4 regions of the Lysinibacillus sp. LK3 genome follow, and region 2 is predicted to be linked to each of the others. Evidence: riboswitches for the same ligand, from Rfam matches in the RefSeq annotation. Region 2 holds a riboswitch; each other region holds the start of a gene.
The links. A riboswitch is a leader RNA that binds a small molecule or an ion and turns the genes downstream of it on or off. The one in region 2 is predicted to bind cobalamin.
Positions count from the first base shown of each region.

Region 1: it holds a riboswitch for cobalamin, as region 2 does, so the genes downstream of both, VK91_RS14370 (ABC transporter substrate-binding protein) here and VK91_RS21370 (ABC transporter substrate-binding protein) in region 2, are expected to answer to the same signal.
Region 3: it holds a riboswitch for cobalamin, as region 2 does, so the genes downstream of both, VK91_RS09670 (energy-coupling factor ABC transporter permease) here and VK91_RS21370 (ABC transporter substrate-binding protein) in region 2, are expected to answer to the same signal.
Region 4: it holds a riboswitch for cobalamin, as region 2 does, so the genes downstream of both, VK91_RS15845 (hypothetical protein) here and VK91_RS21370 (ABC transporter substrate-binding protein) in region 2, are expected to answer to the same signal.

Region 1 covers NZ_LDUJ01000019.1:18,099-22,191, forward strand. The annotation lists gene VK91_RS14365 (iron ABC transporter permease) at 1-982, opposite strand, end outside; gene VK91_RS14370 (ABC transporter substrate-binding protein) at 979-1,947, opposite strand; cobalamin riboswitch at 2,084-2,267, opposite strand; gene VK91_RS14375 (acyl-CoA dehydrogenase family protein) at 2,325-3,992, opposite strand; gene VK91_RS14380 (class I adenylate-forming enzyme family protein) at 3,994-4,093, opposite strand, start outside.
Region 2 covers NZ_LDUJ01000036.1:20,335-24,427, reverse strand. The annotation lists gene VK91_RS21375 (translation factor GTPase family protein) at 1-1,900, opposite strand, end outside; cobalamin riboswitch at 2,083-2,270, shown strand; gene VK91_RS21370 (ABC transporter substrate-binding protein) at 2,433-3,425, shown strand; gene VK91_RS21365 (precorrin-3B methylase) at 3,477-4,093, shown strand, end outside.
Region 3 covers NZ_LDUJ01000014.1:351,084-355,176, reverse strand. The annotation lists gene cobJ (precorrin-3B C(17)-methyltransferase) at 1-1,381, opposite strand, end outside; gene VK91_RS09675 (ferredoxin) at 1,386-1,757, opposite strand; cobalamin riboswitch at 1,903-2,085, opposite strand; cobalamin riboswitch at 2,337-2,522, shown strand; gene VK91_RS09670 (energy-coupling factor ABC transporter permease) at 2,671-3,417, shown strand; gene VK91_RS09665 (energy-coupling factor ABC transporter substrate-binding protein) at 3,421-3,693, shown strand; gene cbiQ (cobalt ECF transporter T component CbiQ) at 3,699-4,093, shown strand, end outside.
Region 4 covers NZ_LDUJ01000021.1:164,275-168,367, reverse strand. The annotation lists gene VK91_RS15855 (tyrosine-protein phosphatase) at 1-312, opposite strand, end outside; gene VK91_RS15850 (ABC transporter substrate-binding protein) at 458-1,408, opposite strand; gene VK91_RS15845 (hypothetical protein) at 1,392-1,949, opposite strand; cobalamin riboswitch at 2,107-2,305, opposite strand; gene VK91_RS15840 (glutathione peroxidase) at 2,430-2,975, opposite strand; gene VK91_RS15835 (hypothetical protein) at 3,056-3,610, opposite strand; gene ytvI (sporulation integral membrane protein YtvI) at 3,701-4,093, shown strand, end outside.

The sequences.
Region 1 (4,093 bases), on a different contig from region 2:
TTCTTCGCTGCTTATAAAAAATATAGGAGAAAACAGGTGCTCCAATAAATGCCGTAATAACACCAATTGGTAGCTCTCTTGGCACAATGATTGTTCGTGCTACTAAGTCGCAAATAATGAGTAATGTTGCACCATTGAAAAAAGATAATGGTAATAAGTGGCGATGATCAGAACCCCAAATCATCCTTGTCATATGCGGCACCACTAATCCTACAAAGCCAATTGTGCCAGAAACTGCTACAGCTGCTCCAGTTAGCATGGAGCCACCTGTTAATATCAAATATTTACTGCGCTTTACATTAACACCTAAATGTTTTGCTCGCTCTTCACCATACAACAAGACATTTAATTCTCGTCTTTGTGTCCATAGCATTATTGAACCTACAATCACAAATGGAATGATCATTTGGACATATGGCCAACCACGCATCGAAACAGAACCAAGTAGCCAGCCTATTACCTGACGTAATTCTTCACCAGATAAGGCAATCATTAATGAAATGAGGGAACCTAAAAATGAACTAAAAATAACACCTGTTAATATCAACGTTTCCATTTTTAATGAGCGGTCTACGAGTCTAGCAAAGCTCATAACAACTACCATCGTAATGATAGCACCAATCATACTGAAGATTGGCAGCGCATACAAACCGACAACAGGTATAGAAATACTAAAAAAGATCGTTAAAACAGCACCAACAGAAGCCCCTGATGAAACCCCTAGTGTATATGGATCTGCTAATGGATTTTTTAATAAACCTTGGAAAGCTGCTCCAGCAATAGCTAGAGATGCGCCTACTAGTCCCGCTAATAACACTCGAGGCAAACGAATTTTCCAAAAGATATTGGCGGCTGTTTCATCAACCGCCTTATTCCACAATACTTCTAGTGGAATATGAACTGAGCCTATCGCTACGCCACACCAGATGCTAATAAGAAGAAGCGTACATGTTAGTGTATAGGCTAGTGCTATTTTTTTCACTTAAATACCTCAGGATAGATCGCTTTTGCTAATTCTTCTAGACCTTCTGCTAAACGTGGCCCTTGACGACTTGTTGTACTTTCATCTACCTGCACAATCGCATTATTTTTTATGGCATTAATCGTATCAAAGCCCGCACGTTTTGGTATTTTCGTTAAAATATCTGGTACATAATGATATGTCACCACGATGACATCTGGATTTTTTGCGATAATTTGTTCTGCATCAATTTTATACCAATTATCGCCATCTACAGCTACATTCTCTGCATTGATCATTTCAAGCATAGCGTTCATAAATGTACCATTGCCAGCTGTATAAATATCTGGCTCATCTGATGCTTCAACTAACACTTTTTTGGGTTCAACATCCTTGACTTTAGACAAAACTTCTTCTACTTTTGCCTTCATATTAGCGACAATTTTTTCTGCCTCTGGTAATTTCCCTGTAGCACGTCCAAGTTGCTCAATTGTTGTATATGTTTCATTAAAGTCTTGTGCATTTTTTACAACAAATACTTTCAAACCTGCTGATTCAAGCTGTGCAATAGCCTCTTCTGAAAGAGACATGCTAGATTCGTGTGAAAAAACGATATCTGGTTTTAAGGCAATAATTTTTTCAATATCGTATTCCATACCGCCAACCTTATCCTTCTCAGCTGCCTCTGGCGGATAATCGTCGTTGTCCGTAACACCAACTATTTCATCATTTAAACCTAGTCCAAAAAGGATTTCGGTATTACTCGGTATAAGTGAAACAATTTTCTTAGGAGGTGCTTCAAGTGTAATGTCCTTACCAAGGGCATCTGTTATCGTCATTGGGAATGTTGCTTCATCCACCTGTGCTGTTTCTTGCTGTGTTTGCTGCTCGTTAGATGGCTTGTTATCTTTTGCTTCCTGCCCACAAGCAGCTAGCAAGCCTACTGCTAAAAATGCTGATAATCCTATTTTCCAAAATTTCTTCATGTGAATCCTCCTTCGTTGATCCGTGCGACATTTCGCTTTATTCTACATCAAAATAAAACCCCTCATCTTTGATCGATGAGGGGGCAAAATCGCACCAAAAAAACTGATACAAAATCCACCACCCTATCCTCGTAGGTTGTCATGTCGTTATAAAGGCAGGTCTCCTGGCTAGTGCTACTTGCGATTTTTCAAGCCTTCCCGAAATCTTCAGTGGCATCATTTGAAAAAACTCACACTTACAGTGGCGGGACCGCATCGGAATTACACCGATTTCCCTTTTCACTTTACTTAAGTAAAGAACCTTTATAATATTCAGTTGATTTCATTATACATGAAAATGAAAAAAGTCGCCTCCATTCAAGACGACTCCCCGGCCATTATACAATTTCAGAAAAGTATTGGACTGTTTTCATTTGAGCACCCATTTCTCTTAATGACCATGTCTGTTCTAAATAAACGTCTGCTAGTTTTTCATATTTCCCACCAAATTTATGTGCCCACTCAACCGCTATGACACTTTCATAAAGGTGAGCCATTTTTTCCGCCATACCTTTAGCTTCAAAAGTTTTCGTTGCCTCGTCTAAAGCGCTAAAAATTCGCAGTTTCACAGACATATTCGCCAATTGTTCTTTAACGATTTGTACTAGTGAGCTGTCAGCTAATTTGTCTAATCGTTCCTCCATCTCATGTACAAACAGTTCATGAGCATGAAACTTATCTACTAAACGAATGAGTTCTAAGGCCAAAATATTAGCCGTCCCCTCCCACACCGTTAACACTTGGGCGTCTCTTAATAAGCGGGGCGTTACAAAGTCTTCTATATAGCCATTACCTCCGTGTAATTCAATTGCCTCACTAGCATAATGAACAGCTTGCTCTGCTGTTTCCTTTTTCATAATGGCAATATATAAACGATTCATAATAAGATCTTGCTGAGTTCCCTGTCCACTTGTCACTTTATCGTATAATTGGATAAGATCAAAAACTGTCGCTACTTCCACGTGCAACTTAGCTGCAAACTTCCCTAAAGTATCCTGAATCATAGGGTACTGTGTTAAGGGCTTGCCAAATGCATGTCGATTGCTTACATAATGTTTTGCCTCTAAGAAGCCGCGACGCATAATACCAATTGAAGCGACTGCATTACAAATTCTAGAGAGATTTAGTGCTTCTAGCATATAATAAATCCCTTTATTTTGCTCCCCTACAACATAGGCAAGTGCACCATCAAATTCTACCTCACCAGAGGGAACTGCCCGAACGCCTAGCTTATCTTTCAGTCGGCGAATACGTAGATGATTTGTTGTTCCATCTTCTTTGCGCCAAGGAACTGCAAACAATGTTAAGCCTTTGGAACCTGCTGGCGCACCTTCTAGTCGTGCCAATACCATCGCTACACCACACATGCCCGCATTGGATGCAAAATATTTTTCACCATATAGACGATACGCAGTGCCATCCTTTCTCGCCTCCACCACATTTGCACCTACGTCAGAGCCTCCTTGACGTTCTGTTAAAAAGGTCGCACCTTCATATAAATCTGTGTCACCTGTTGCACACACATGTGGTAAAAAACGATGCTTTACCTCTTCATCTGCATAATGATCTAATAGATAGGCAGTAGCCATCGTCAATGTTACGGGACAATAAAAACCAGGTTCTGCATGTGATAGCAAATAACCTTGTGCAAAGCTATAAACATAATTCCCCTTGTGGCCTAGCTGCGGAATATGCTTGTGTACATAACCTACAATCCCAGTATTATATGTCTCTTCAATCGTTTTTTTATAGCCATCATTAACCCAAACCTCTGATATCTCTTCACCATAGGCATCATATTTTTGAAGGCGAGGCTCACCCTGTCGATCTGTATGTTTTGCCCTCGCATCAATATCACCTGCACATAGCTCACCAAAATCTGTTAACTCTCGTTGGGCATAGGATAAAAACTCTTTATCTAACATCATTTCTACTATTTTTTGAAGCGTGTCATCTTCAGTAAAAAAGTTCGTAGTACGCATTGCTTCTTGTTGTAATACTTTCATGCTATCTCACCTCTTGCCCCTTTAAATTTTGTTTTAATATTTTGCCTGATGCATTGCGTGGTAGCGCTTCTACTTTTTCAAAAATACGTGGTATTTTAAAC
Region 2 (4,093 bases):
GAACCGAATATCCTTTGCCCTTAGCACAAAAGATACTAGAGGAACTATACTCAGGGTCGGCATTTTTATCGTAGCCAATCTGTGCAATCACATCCTCTGTATTATGGCACACATCATAGCCATCAAATTGGAGTGTGAGTGCACCTTTCCCATTTGTATAGGCGGCAAAGGTTGTGCTGTAGCTCATTAAAGTGGCAACAGGTGCACGACCTGTTAGGATAACATCCGTTTCGGATAAAATCGGGTCATCGAACGTGCCAGCTGCTTGCTGAATATCAGTCATCATACGACCGATAAAGTCATTTGAAGCTTTCATTTTAAAGCGATAATAGGGTTCAAGTAGGACATTTTGTGCCTGCTCCAGCCCCTGACGCAGGGCACGGAAACTGGCTTCACGGAAATCTCCCCCCGATGTATGTTCATTGTGCCCGCGACCTGTTAGAAGTGTAAAATGAATATCTGTTACAGGGAAGCCTGTCAGTAGCCCATGATGGTCACGCTCAAACAGATGCTTTTCAACAAGGCGCTGATTGCCTACAGATAAATGATCGGCATGACAGGCATTGGTGAAGGTATTACCTGTTCCACGTGGATTTGGCTCCATTAATAAATGAACTTCTGCATAATGCTTGAGGGGCTCGAAATGACCATAGCCCGTTACGGTCGTCGCAATGGTTTCCATGTATAAAATTTGCGGCTCACCAAAGGAGACAGCTAATGAAAAACGTGTTATTAATACCTCAGTTAGGACCTCCAATTGAATGACACCCATAATATGCACATGGATTTCCTGAAATTTTTCCTGCCAGACCACACGCAAGGACGGCTCTTCTGCTTCGAGTAACCGGAAAATCTGTAGCACTTCCTTGATATGCTGATCACCCTCATATTGAACCTTTGCCTGTAAGGTTGGGACAAGCTCATAGGGCTGTGATAGCATCGTTGTACCGATTCGATCCCCAATGTTTGCCTGGCTCAGTCCTTTGACAGCGAAAATTTCTCCTGCCTCTACCTGTTGAACGGTCTCAAAGCGACTGCCGTTATAAAGGCGAATTTCGGTCACTTTTTCTGTTACTTCGTCAAATGAAAATTCATCTCGTACATGCAACGAGCCTTTGGTTGCCTTCATAAAGGTTAAACGCTGGTGCCCATCATGACGAATCTTAAAAACCTCGCCCTCAAACGGGGCATCCTTGTCAAAATGGGAAGCCGTTAACAGCGGGAGCTGGTCAAGAAATTCCTGAATGCCCTCATCCTTTAAGGCCGAGCCAGCAAAGCAAGGGAAGGCACCTTCATTTTTAATCATTTCCTTTAATTGAGCAAGACACTGTTCATGCTCCAATGACTCATTTAGAAAGGCATCAAGCAATTTTTCGTCGCGCTCCGCCAGCCATTCCATAATATTATTTGATACATAGTCTGCTCGCAGTGGCTCATCGATGAACAATACATGCTGAGAGCAATCTTTGCGAAGCTGGCTGATGACAGCCTCCATATTGGCACCCTCACGATCCATTTTGTTGATAAAGAAGAAGGTAGGGACATGGTATTGACGTAAAAGTTGCCACACTGTTTCTGTATGGCCCTGTATCCCTTCGACAGCGCTAATGATAATAATGGCATAATCCATCACACGAATGGCACGCTCCATCTCAGGGGAGAAATCGACATGCCCTGGCGTATCAATCAATGTGTATGTATCATCGCCAATATTCATGCGCCCTTGCTCGGCAAATATCGTAATGCCTCGTCTGCGCTCTAGCTCATGATGATCTAGAAAGGTATCCTGATGATCAACTCGCCCCCGTGCTTGAATACTATTTGTATGAAAAAGCACTTGCTCAGAGAAGGTCGTTTTTCCTGCATCCACGTGCGCAAGTACACCGATCGTTTTGTACATAAGAAATCCTCGTTTCTATAGAATGCTATCTTTTTATTGTAACAGAATACTAGCTTCTATATTTCTTGTAAAATAGTTCGTCTTTATGTCAAAATAGTGCTAATATAATGATGATTATACTTTTAGTGTCATACTACTGATTGCGCGATAAATTTTCTTCTGCTAGTCTATCAATAGTATTGACCATTATAGAACGTATTGGTGCAAATGGCGTTTGTCATTTGCTTAAAAGGGAAATCGGTGCAATTCCGATGCTGTCCCGCAACTGTAAATGGGGAGTCTATACAGCATGCCACTGTAGTGAAACTATGGGAAGGCGTATAGATGATGAACCTAAGCCAGGATACCTGCCAGTATGTATTTTTTGACTAAGAACCACGAGGATGGGGATAGTGATGAAGGTAATGATACCGTTATTTCACTATGCTACTCTCTTGGCGACAAGAGGGTTTTTTTATGCCCTTCCAACTACCTTAGTAGTAAAGAAGTCTCTGATTTCTTTCTATATTTTAACAGCAAAGGAGAAAAGGACATGAAGAAATGGAAAAGTATATGGCTGATGATGATCATTGCCTTGGTCGCTGTTTTAGGGGCTTGTGACGCAAAGGACAAAACGGAATCAGCTGCACAAGGTGAAAAGGTTGAGCCATCTGAGGCGGCAGCAGAAGTAACCATTAAAAATAATGACACAACTCAAACATATACGGAAGCACCAACAAAAGCGATTAGCTTAAATCAACATGTGACAGAAATTATGTTAGCACTTGGTTTAGAGGATTCTATGGTAGGGACAGCTTACTTAGATGATAAAATCTATGAACCACTGCAAGAGGCATACGATAAGGTCCCTGTTCTTTCCGATCAATACCCAACGAAGGAGCAAGTCATCGATGCCGAGGCAGATTTCCTATATGCTGGCTGGAAAAGTGGCTTTGGCGAAAAGGGTGTAGGCACACCAGAAGAGCTTGAAGAATTAGGCATCCATACGTATTTACATACGGCTTCCAACATGACAAAGCCAACAATAGAGGATATTTTCACAGATATTCGCAATATCGCGAAGATTTTCCGTATTGAGGATCGTGGCGAAGCTTTAATTGAGCAAATGACGAAAGATGTAGAGGCAGTACAAGCTAAATTACCAAAAGATAGCGAAAAATTACGTGTTCTTGTGTTTGATAGCGGTGAAAAGGATGTATTTACAGCTGGTCAAAACTTTATGAATGAGCTTGTGACAATCGCGGGTGGACAAAATATCTTTGGTGATGTGGAATCAGGCTGGACAACTGTGTCGAAGGAAGATGCAGTAGACCGCAACCCAGAGGTAGTTGTCGTGATTGATTACGGTGAAACAACGGCAGACCAAAAGATCCAATTCTTAAAAAATGATCCAGCCTTAAAGGAGATGGAAGCGGTCAAAAATGAGCGCTTTGTCATCCTGCCACTTTCAGCAGCGTCTGAAGGGGTTCGTGCGGCAGAGGCCATTGAAATTTTAGCAAAGGGCTTCTATCCTGAAAACTTTTAATCCATTCGAGCTAGCGTTTTGCTAGCTCCTTTTTTATAAGGAGCGATAAAAATGAACGCATTTCAAAAAAATGTACCAGATCAAACATTTGAAACACTGAACCGTCATGGTGAGTTTACCCGTCTAGCCGTTAGCCCTGGCATTATTAATAAGCATTATACTCCTGCACAATTCCAAAAAATAGCCGAAATTGCTGGCGAAAAGGGGGCGATAAAATATTCTGCTTCCTATAGTATACTCGTATCCATACCAACGTGCGATGCCACGGAAGCGGTGCAAGCCTTACAGGAAGCAGGTCTTTATGTTGCTCCCTCTGGTTCAATCATAGCCATGAAGGCCTGTGATTTTTGTGATGGGGAAAAAATGGAGGCTGCTCCGATAACCGAACAGCTCTATCATGCCATAGAGGGGATGAAGGTACCTGCAAGAGTGCGTGTCAATATTAATGGCTGTGCATCAGCTTGCTACAATGCAGTCTATGATGATATTGGACTCGTTTACCAACAAGAAAGCTTTGATGTCTATTTAGGGGCAGTACCGATGGGAGCAAAGGCACAGGCTGGCACGTTATTCGCTAAGAGGGTAAACGTCACACAAATTGAAGATTTTTTACTGCACCTGATAAACCTTTATAAGGAGCATGCTCGCCCAAATGAGCCCTTTTATAA
Region 3 (4,093 bases), on a different contig from region 2:
CCCGATAACAGGCCATCCCACAGCCATTAAAGCCAATATTTAATGTCTTTGGTAAGGACATACCGCCTAGTTTTTCTTGTATTTCCTCTGCATATGGTATTGAATCAGCCTTTTCACCGTAGCAAAAATCACAAGCCTTCAGTGATAACACATCACCAATCGGAGCTAATAAAAACCCTACTTCCTGTAATTTCTCTGTGATCTGTTCAGGGGCAGTCGTTGGTATTTTCAAATGAATTTGATGATCTGGTGTGTATTCCATCGTCCCCTCATCCCCAACGACCTCCGCTAACGTCATCATTTGCTGGGGAGTAAAAAACTTATTGGCTACACCAGGACTTACTGCTAATTCAAAAATAGATTCTATTTTTTGCTGTACAAGCTTCGGTGTTACTTTGACTGCGCTTGTCCCTTTTACCATTGCAAGTGCCGCTGTAGCCATTTCAAGAGCTGTTTTTTTCGGCTTTGGCGTAGCGGCTATACTGGGTTTATTAAAGCGCCCTGCATTAGGGTCAGCCGTAAAGTCATTTCGCGCTGTTCCTGTCTCTTGGTTCATTGCCCAAGGTTCATTTTCTTCGCGTAAACGTTGATGTGGACGTAATGGCTGTTTCTCTTCACCCAGGGTATATTTACGTTGGTAACCGCGGGGCGTAATCATCTTATTGTCATAGAAAAATGTTGACGAATTCCCGATAATGACAGTTGTCAACATACCAATATCATGTTCTAGCATTTCTGCTAGTGTTGTCATGGTCACTTCTTGACGTTCTCGATAGGCACTTTTCACAAGCCCAACTGGTGTGTCTGGCGAACGATATTCTAAAAGTATTCGTTGAGCCTCGACAATTTGTCTTGTTCGACGTCCACTTTTAGGATTGTATAAAGCAATGACAAAGTCCGCCATCGCAGCTGCCTCGACACGCTTTGCAATTAAATTCCAAGGTGTTAGATGGTCACTCAAACTGATTGTACAAGCATCATGCATAATAGGTGCACCAAGTATGCTAGCGCATGAATTAATCGCAGAAATCCCAGGAACAATTTCAACTTCAATTCCTGTTGCTTCTGTCCAGCCTAGCTCAATTAACACCTCATAGACTAATCCTGCCATGCCATAGACGCCTGCATCACCACTCGAAATTACTGAGACGATGCTCCCTGCTTCAGCTTGACGAACGGCTTCCTGTGCACGCGACACTTCTTCTGTCATGCCTGTACTAACAATCGATTTTGCACTTACTAAATCTTGAATCAGCTCTACATAGGTTTTATAGCCTATAATCATATCACTTTGTTGTAAAGCCTCTACTGCACGTGTCGTAATATGCTTAAAATCTCCAGGTCCAAAGCCTACTACGAAAATTTTTCCTTTTTGCGCCATGTTGTTACCCCTCTTTCACCTTTTCGATCCCTTTAATGGCAGTTGTTTGAGCAGTACGCTGTAATGTACCTTCACGAAGTGTAAAGACATGTTCGTTGTATAAGGATTCATGATGTAAATCTTGTACTAGTGTTCTAGCATGCTCTGTTGATGGCACACGATACCAGTTTCCTTGAGGATAAGCGATTACCACACAAGCATCCTTGCAGCGTCCATTACAGCGCGTTCTTGTCGTATGTATTTCCTGATCGAGTGCTTGCCGCTGTATCTCATCTCGAATGGCTAAGGTAATTTCCTCCCCATCCTTTTTCATGCAGCTACTGCCATTGCAAATAAAGAGATGTGTTTTCATCCCCTCTAAATTCCAAGTTGTCATCTTCTGTCTCCCCTCATTTGCTTTTTGGAAAAAGAAAAACCTTTACTCTATAACGAAGAGTAAAGGTTTTGTAGAAGCCAAATAAAAACGAATAGAATGAAATACAGGTACCCGCTTTCGCTTCAACTTCTCCCTCCGAAAAGTTTGCATGCACAATCAAATAAGCAGGTTTCCTGACTTAAGCTTCATTTTACTGTCGCACCTTCCCAAGTTTGTACCAGTGGCTTTGCGATTTCATCAGCTATTACAGTAGCGGGGGCTGTATTGGATTTTCACCAATTTCCCTATTATCTCGAGCTATTCGAGCACTTATTGACGTTTTATATGAAATTTTTATTAGAATTTTAAATAGAAAACTGTCTTTATCATATCTTATTATTTTAAAATTTCAATATTTCTTTAAAAATTTATGACAAATTTATCAATTTTGAATGGAACTAGGTATGAAATTTATACAATCTATATAATTTGCGCACAAAATTTTATCAGAATATTCACTGTTGACCTTTAATTTAAAAAATTTCATAAAAGGTATAGCATATTTATGGAAATTCATGTTACACTTTGTCGTGAAATCTCACAATTTGAATGTTTTTCGGTGCAAAGTGCTTGTCATTTTGCTTAAAAGGGAAGCCGGTTTGAGCCCGGCGCGGTCCCGCCACTGTAATAGGGAGCTTTATAGAATATGTCACTGTCCAACGGATGGGAAGACCTATAAAGCATTGAACTAGAGCCAGGAGACCTGCCGAAAAATAAGTGATCGTTTCAACCTACGAGGATAGGTGTGCGGCTTAGCAGATGAGACTGTTATTTGCTTTTTTAGCTATGCACTTTTCCACCTAAGGAGAAGTGCTTTTTTTAATTACGCACGCAATATTCTAAAAATCTATTAATTAGTTAGGAGGAAAGCTTTTTGAAATTATCATGGTGGAAACTTAGTTATTTTTTACTGGCCTTTTTAATCGTGCCAAAACGTGCCTTTGCCATGCATATCATGGAAGGTTTTTTACCAATCGAATGGGCTATTTTTTGGTGGGTGATCTCTATCCCATTTATCATTCTAGGATTGCGTTCTATTCGAAAAACCATTGATGAAAATCCTGAAACAAAAATGCTTTTGGGGCTTTCAGGAGCCTTTGCCTTTGTGCTATCCGCCCTAAAAATCCCTTCAGTTACAGGTAGTTGCTCTCACCCAACTGGTGTAGGACTTGGGACAGTACTCTTTGGCCCTCTAGCAATGAGTGTAATTGGAACAATCGTTTTATTATTTCAATCTTTATTATTAGCTCATGGAGGAATTACAACTTTAGGGGCTAATGCCTTTTCTATGGCTATTGTTGGTCCTTTTATTGCTTACTTTGTCTTTAAAGGGGCTCAAAAAGTAGGGTTGTCATTTTCACTAGCCATATTCTTTGCAGCTATGCTTGGTGATTTAGGTACATACATTGTGACTTCTGTACAACTAGCACTAGCCTTTCCTTCAGAGGTTGGAGGCTTTATGGCATCCTTTACAAAGTTTGCAGGTATTTTTGCCTTAACTCAAATTCCTTTAGCAGTGAGTGAAGGAATTTTAACGGTCATTGTGATGAATTTCTTGAAAAAATACAATGTTAGCGAATTAAAAACGTTACGTGTTTTCTCAACAAAGGAGGCACATTAACAAATGAAAAAAAATTTATTGTTATTAGCAATTGTTGTGTTGTTAGCCATCATTCCCTTATTCATACAAAAAGGTGCTGAATTTGGTGGTGCTGATGGAGAAGCAGAAGCAGCTATCGGTGAAATCAATGCGGAATATGAACCATGGTTTGAAAGTCTATGGGAGCCACCAAGTGGTGAAATCGAAAGCTTATTATTCGTGCTACAGGCAGCTATAGGAGCTGGCTTTATTGGCTACTTCATCGGCTATATGCGTGGCAAACACAAAGAAGGTTAACCATTATGTTACTCATTGATAAGTATGCCTATCTGAATAAGCTAGCGTCCGTTCATCCGCTAGAAAAAATGATATTTTCACTTGGACTACTTCTCATAACGCTCATCATGAGAGATGAACGACTTTCACTCATTACATTTTTTGTAATGAGTGCTTTTATCATTTTAGGTGCAAAAATTCCGCTTGCATACTACGGCAAATTATTATTGCTACCTAGCTTTTTCTTATTAACAAGTCTCGTATCTATTTTACTTTCCTTTACATCATCAACGAATGCACTCCCTGCCCATATTTGGTCGTTTACATTTAGGAATTGGACTGTCTTTATTGGGAATGCAAGTGTGTTAGCAGCGCAACAGCTGTTCTTTATTGTCCTTGGCAGCATTAGTTGTTTATACTT
Region 4 (4,093 bases), on a different contig from region 2:
ATCTCTACCACCAGCATTGGTTGGCATTTCAAAAGCATGATTACCCTTCGCTGGGATTTGTATATATTGAGCATGCGAGAACACTGGGTTAGGATTATGATACGCCTCATTGTTATCGCGATAATCAAAAATGGTCTTAATCCCTAACGTTTCAAATAGCTCTTTATCCGACAGTGTCATTTTTCCAAGGGCAGCTGAGCGGTAAAATAAACCGTTCTTTACCCTACGCCCATCTTTTGTTTTATATCCACCCATGTCTCGGAAATTATAGACTGCTTCAAATGGAATTACCTTTGTCTCTAATTGCTCCAATCACTACACCTCCTAAGATTATCAAGCATACTTACTTTTATTTTAAAGAACAAACTACATTAATTCCAATTTTCACGCTAGGTAATAATTTAAACCACATAAAAAATGCTAGCTGAATAGCTGACAGCTAGCATGGAAACATTTCTTATTTAAATAACTCTGGGTACACAGCCTTCGCTACTAATTCTACAGCTTCACCAATACGCGGACCAGGTCGATTAGAGATATCTGTATCAATGGACAATACCGCTTTGTTTTGAATAGCTTTCACAGTATTCCAACCATCTCGTCCAAGAATTTCTCCTATTGGATCTTCTGTATAGTTTACTGTTGTTAAAATAACATCTGGATTTTTCGCAATAACATCTTCCTCATTCACTTTTGCCCAGCTATTCAAGTCAGAAAAAACATTATTAACATTAGCTGCATCTAATATTTCTTGCTGGAAAGTGCTAGAGCCTGCTGTATATATGTCTGGCTTAGGGCTAACCTCTAAATAAACATTTTTCGGCGTTTTTACATCCTTCACCTTCGTTTGTACTTCAGCAATTTTCGCTTTAATCTCTTCGTTTAATTTATTTCCTTTATCAGGAACATCCATCACAGCAGCAATTTGTTCGATATCTCCATAAACATCGTCGAAAGTAGTCGCAGATTGAATAACAAACACTTTAATTCCTGCGTCCTCAAGCGGCTTTAGGGCATCCTTATCACCGATTGTATAAGCAATGACAACATCTGGCTTTAACGCTAAAATTCTTTCACTGTTAAAGTTCATAGTATCCGAGACACGTTCAATTTTTTGTGCTTCCTCTGGGTAAGTATCGTACTCAGTTGCTCCTACAATTTTATTGCCAACACCTAAAGCAAACAAAATTTCAGTATTACTTGGTTGTAAAGATACAACTGTTTTTGGTACTTCATTAAACTCTATTTCCACTCCACGGTCATCTGTCACTTTATAGCTTGTTTTCTCTGCTTGTTGTGTATCTTGCGAAGCATCTTTATTTTTTGTATCTTCAGCAGTGCCACAGCCTGCTAATACCAGTGCAAGTAAGAGCACTGATAGCCATTGGAAATTAAATACTTTTTTCATTGTTATTCTCCTTTTTCTTTTTCATTGGGTAGGATTTACTAATAAACCGTATTTCCGCTATTCCAGCTTGCTGATTCATAAAAACAGCCATGACAAAACATACATTAGCTAATAAACCAAGGTAATCGAAAAGAATAGCAGGAACCTCTCGTTCTTCTGATACTTTGTGTAAAGTACGATATGATTTTTTTGCCTCACTGCGACAAAGATGTAAGGCTGAAGCTGCCTCTGTTCCTTGAGGTAAAACAAAACTTTGAATCTCTTCCTTCACATGGCGAACGTAAAAATCATAACGTTCACTTAACCAAGATAAATCCTCTTCAGTTACTGCTAATTTCCCACGAACTGAGCCATTCACATGATAAGCCATAGGTAACATAAGCAATAAATCCTCAGCAACAACTTGAACATCCTCTTTTTTTACCGCAGCTAATGCAACTCCTAGATGTGTTGTCAGGCTATCTGTTCGAATTTCAAAATCGACCGTTGAAGCTTTCTCACGCATAAATGGATAACAAGAATAACGGGCATCTTTTTTCACTTGCTTCCCCCCTATTTTCTATAATGAAAAATTCTTATTTGAAAGGCATAAAAAAGTCGCTCCTTTTTGCAAAGGAACGACAAAAATAACATAATGAGCCATCAAACTAGACAAAGCCTATGTATTTGCCGTATATCCTCCTAGCTTCCGAGAAGTTTTTATACGTTCAAATAAAGGTCGGTCTCCTGGCTTGTACAGTTCGTCACATGAAACGAATGTGTTATAAAGGACCTTCCCATCTTCTTTGAGACAGTGGTAAATCTTTATAATGGCTGCACTTACAGTTGCGGAAACAGCTCCGGTTTTTCACCGGATTCCCGATTATGCTAATTAGCACCTTTATTCTGCAAGAATATTTCATTTGTAAAGCAGTTTATCATATATGCTTCAGAAAAAATAGCTGTGCTCAGTTTTAAAATATAGCATTATTTCTACTTGAAGAGAAAACCCTAACTAATTTTTACATTATTAAGAAATTTACTATAATAGTGTTTCAATTGCTTTTTCAATATCGAGCTGTGAATCTGTTGGTTCAAAGCGTGCGACGGACTTACCATTAGCATCTACTAGAAATTTTGTAAAGTTCCAGCGAATATTACGACCATCTAAAAAGCTTGGGGCAAGTTGAACAATTGCTTCTGCCAACATTTTCTCCTGCATACTTGCCTTCCCAAACTCTCGGTAATCCACTTCATGCTTTAAATAATTAAAGAGTGGATGGGTAGCCTCTCCATTTACCTGTACAAGCTCAAAAATCGGGAATGTGACCCCATAGTTTACCTTGCATAGATGCTTAGTTTCCTCCCCATCTTCAGGATTTTGATGGCCAAATTGATCACAAGGGAATCCAAGAACTACAAAATTCTCTTTTCCATATTTATCATACATTTTCTGTAAGTCTTCAAATTGATATGTAAATCGGCATTGGTTTGCCGTGTTAACAATTAACATTGTTTTTCCACGATATGTTTCCATCGATAAAATTTCGCCATTAGGCTTCCGAACTAGATAATTATAAATGCTCATGCATAATCCCCTTTTTTCATTCATTATAGTTGACTATTCTATCGTTCATCAAAGAATTTGCACAAAAAAACACCACCTCGCTACTTTGAACGGATGGCTGACTTATACTTCTTTTTATATTTAGCATCTTGTTCTTCATTAATTAAACGATGGGCAATATCTAATAATTTCGAGTCATTTGTTTGATCATATAACTTTTTAAATGACATAATAATATCCTGACGAATAAGAGATGGCTGTTTTTCATCTATACATGTTTGAAATCTTTTAGCTAGATACGATACAACCAAATCTCTTTGTACTGGACCCGCCTGTCCAATTTTCCAAATTGCTTGTAATGCATGCCTTGCCGTAGCAGATTGTTCATCGTAAGTCACAGCCCAAATCTTTAAAAAATCCTCCAAGACCCTTTCTTCTGGATCACTTTTTGCAGCTAAAGCGCATAAAATTTGTGCAGCACGTGCACGAGAATAACCATTATTGTATGTAAGTGCTTTTATTAGCTGTTCCCAAACTGCATATGTCCAATCTACGGGTTCCTGCATAATTTTCATTAATTCCTCGTAAGATTCATATTGAATATCGCGATCATGCTCTGTTAGATTACTAAAAAGTTGCAAAATCTCTTTTTCCATAATTCATCCCTACCTTTATTGTTTCAGAACGTAATAAAATTTGATTTATGGTACACTTAACTTAATTTTTTTCGCAAAGAAGGTGAGTTTATGAATAAATTTAATGCTAGGAAATTGATTTTTCGGTTGATTGTGATAATATCACTACTTTTAGCTGCCTATTTTGTTATCCCAGTGTCCATGCCTTTAATACTTGCTGGGATTAGTGCATTTTTCTTAGAACCAATTGTCATGTTCTTTAAACGGAAATGGAAAATGTCACGGAAAATAGCAGTTGCTTTTATTTACATAGTGAGTGTTATTGTTATATCTATTATTTGTTATCTTTCTATTACACAAATAATGACACAAATAATTTTACTATCTAAGCAAGCTCCCTATTATATTTCCAAGCTATCAGATATGTGGCTTCATATGCAAGAAAATATTTCTAAATACACAGAAGACTTTCCACCTGAAGTAAGTGCTTCGCTTCAAAAAACC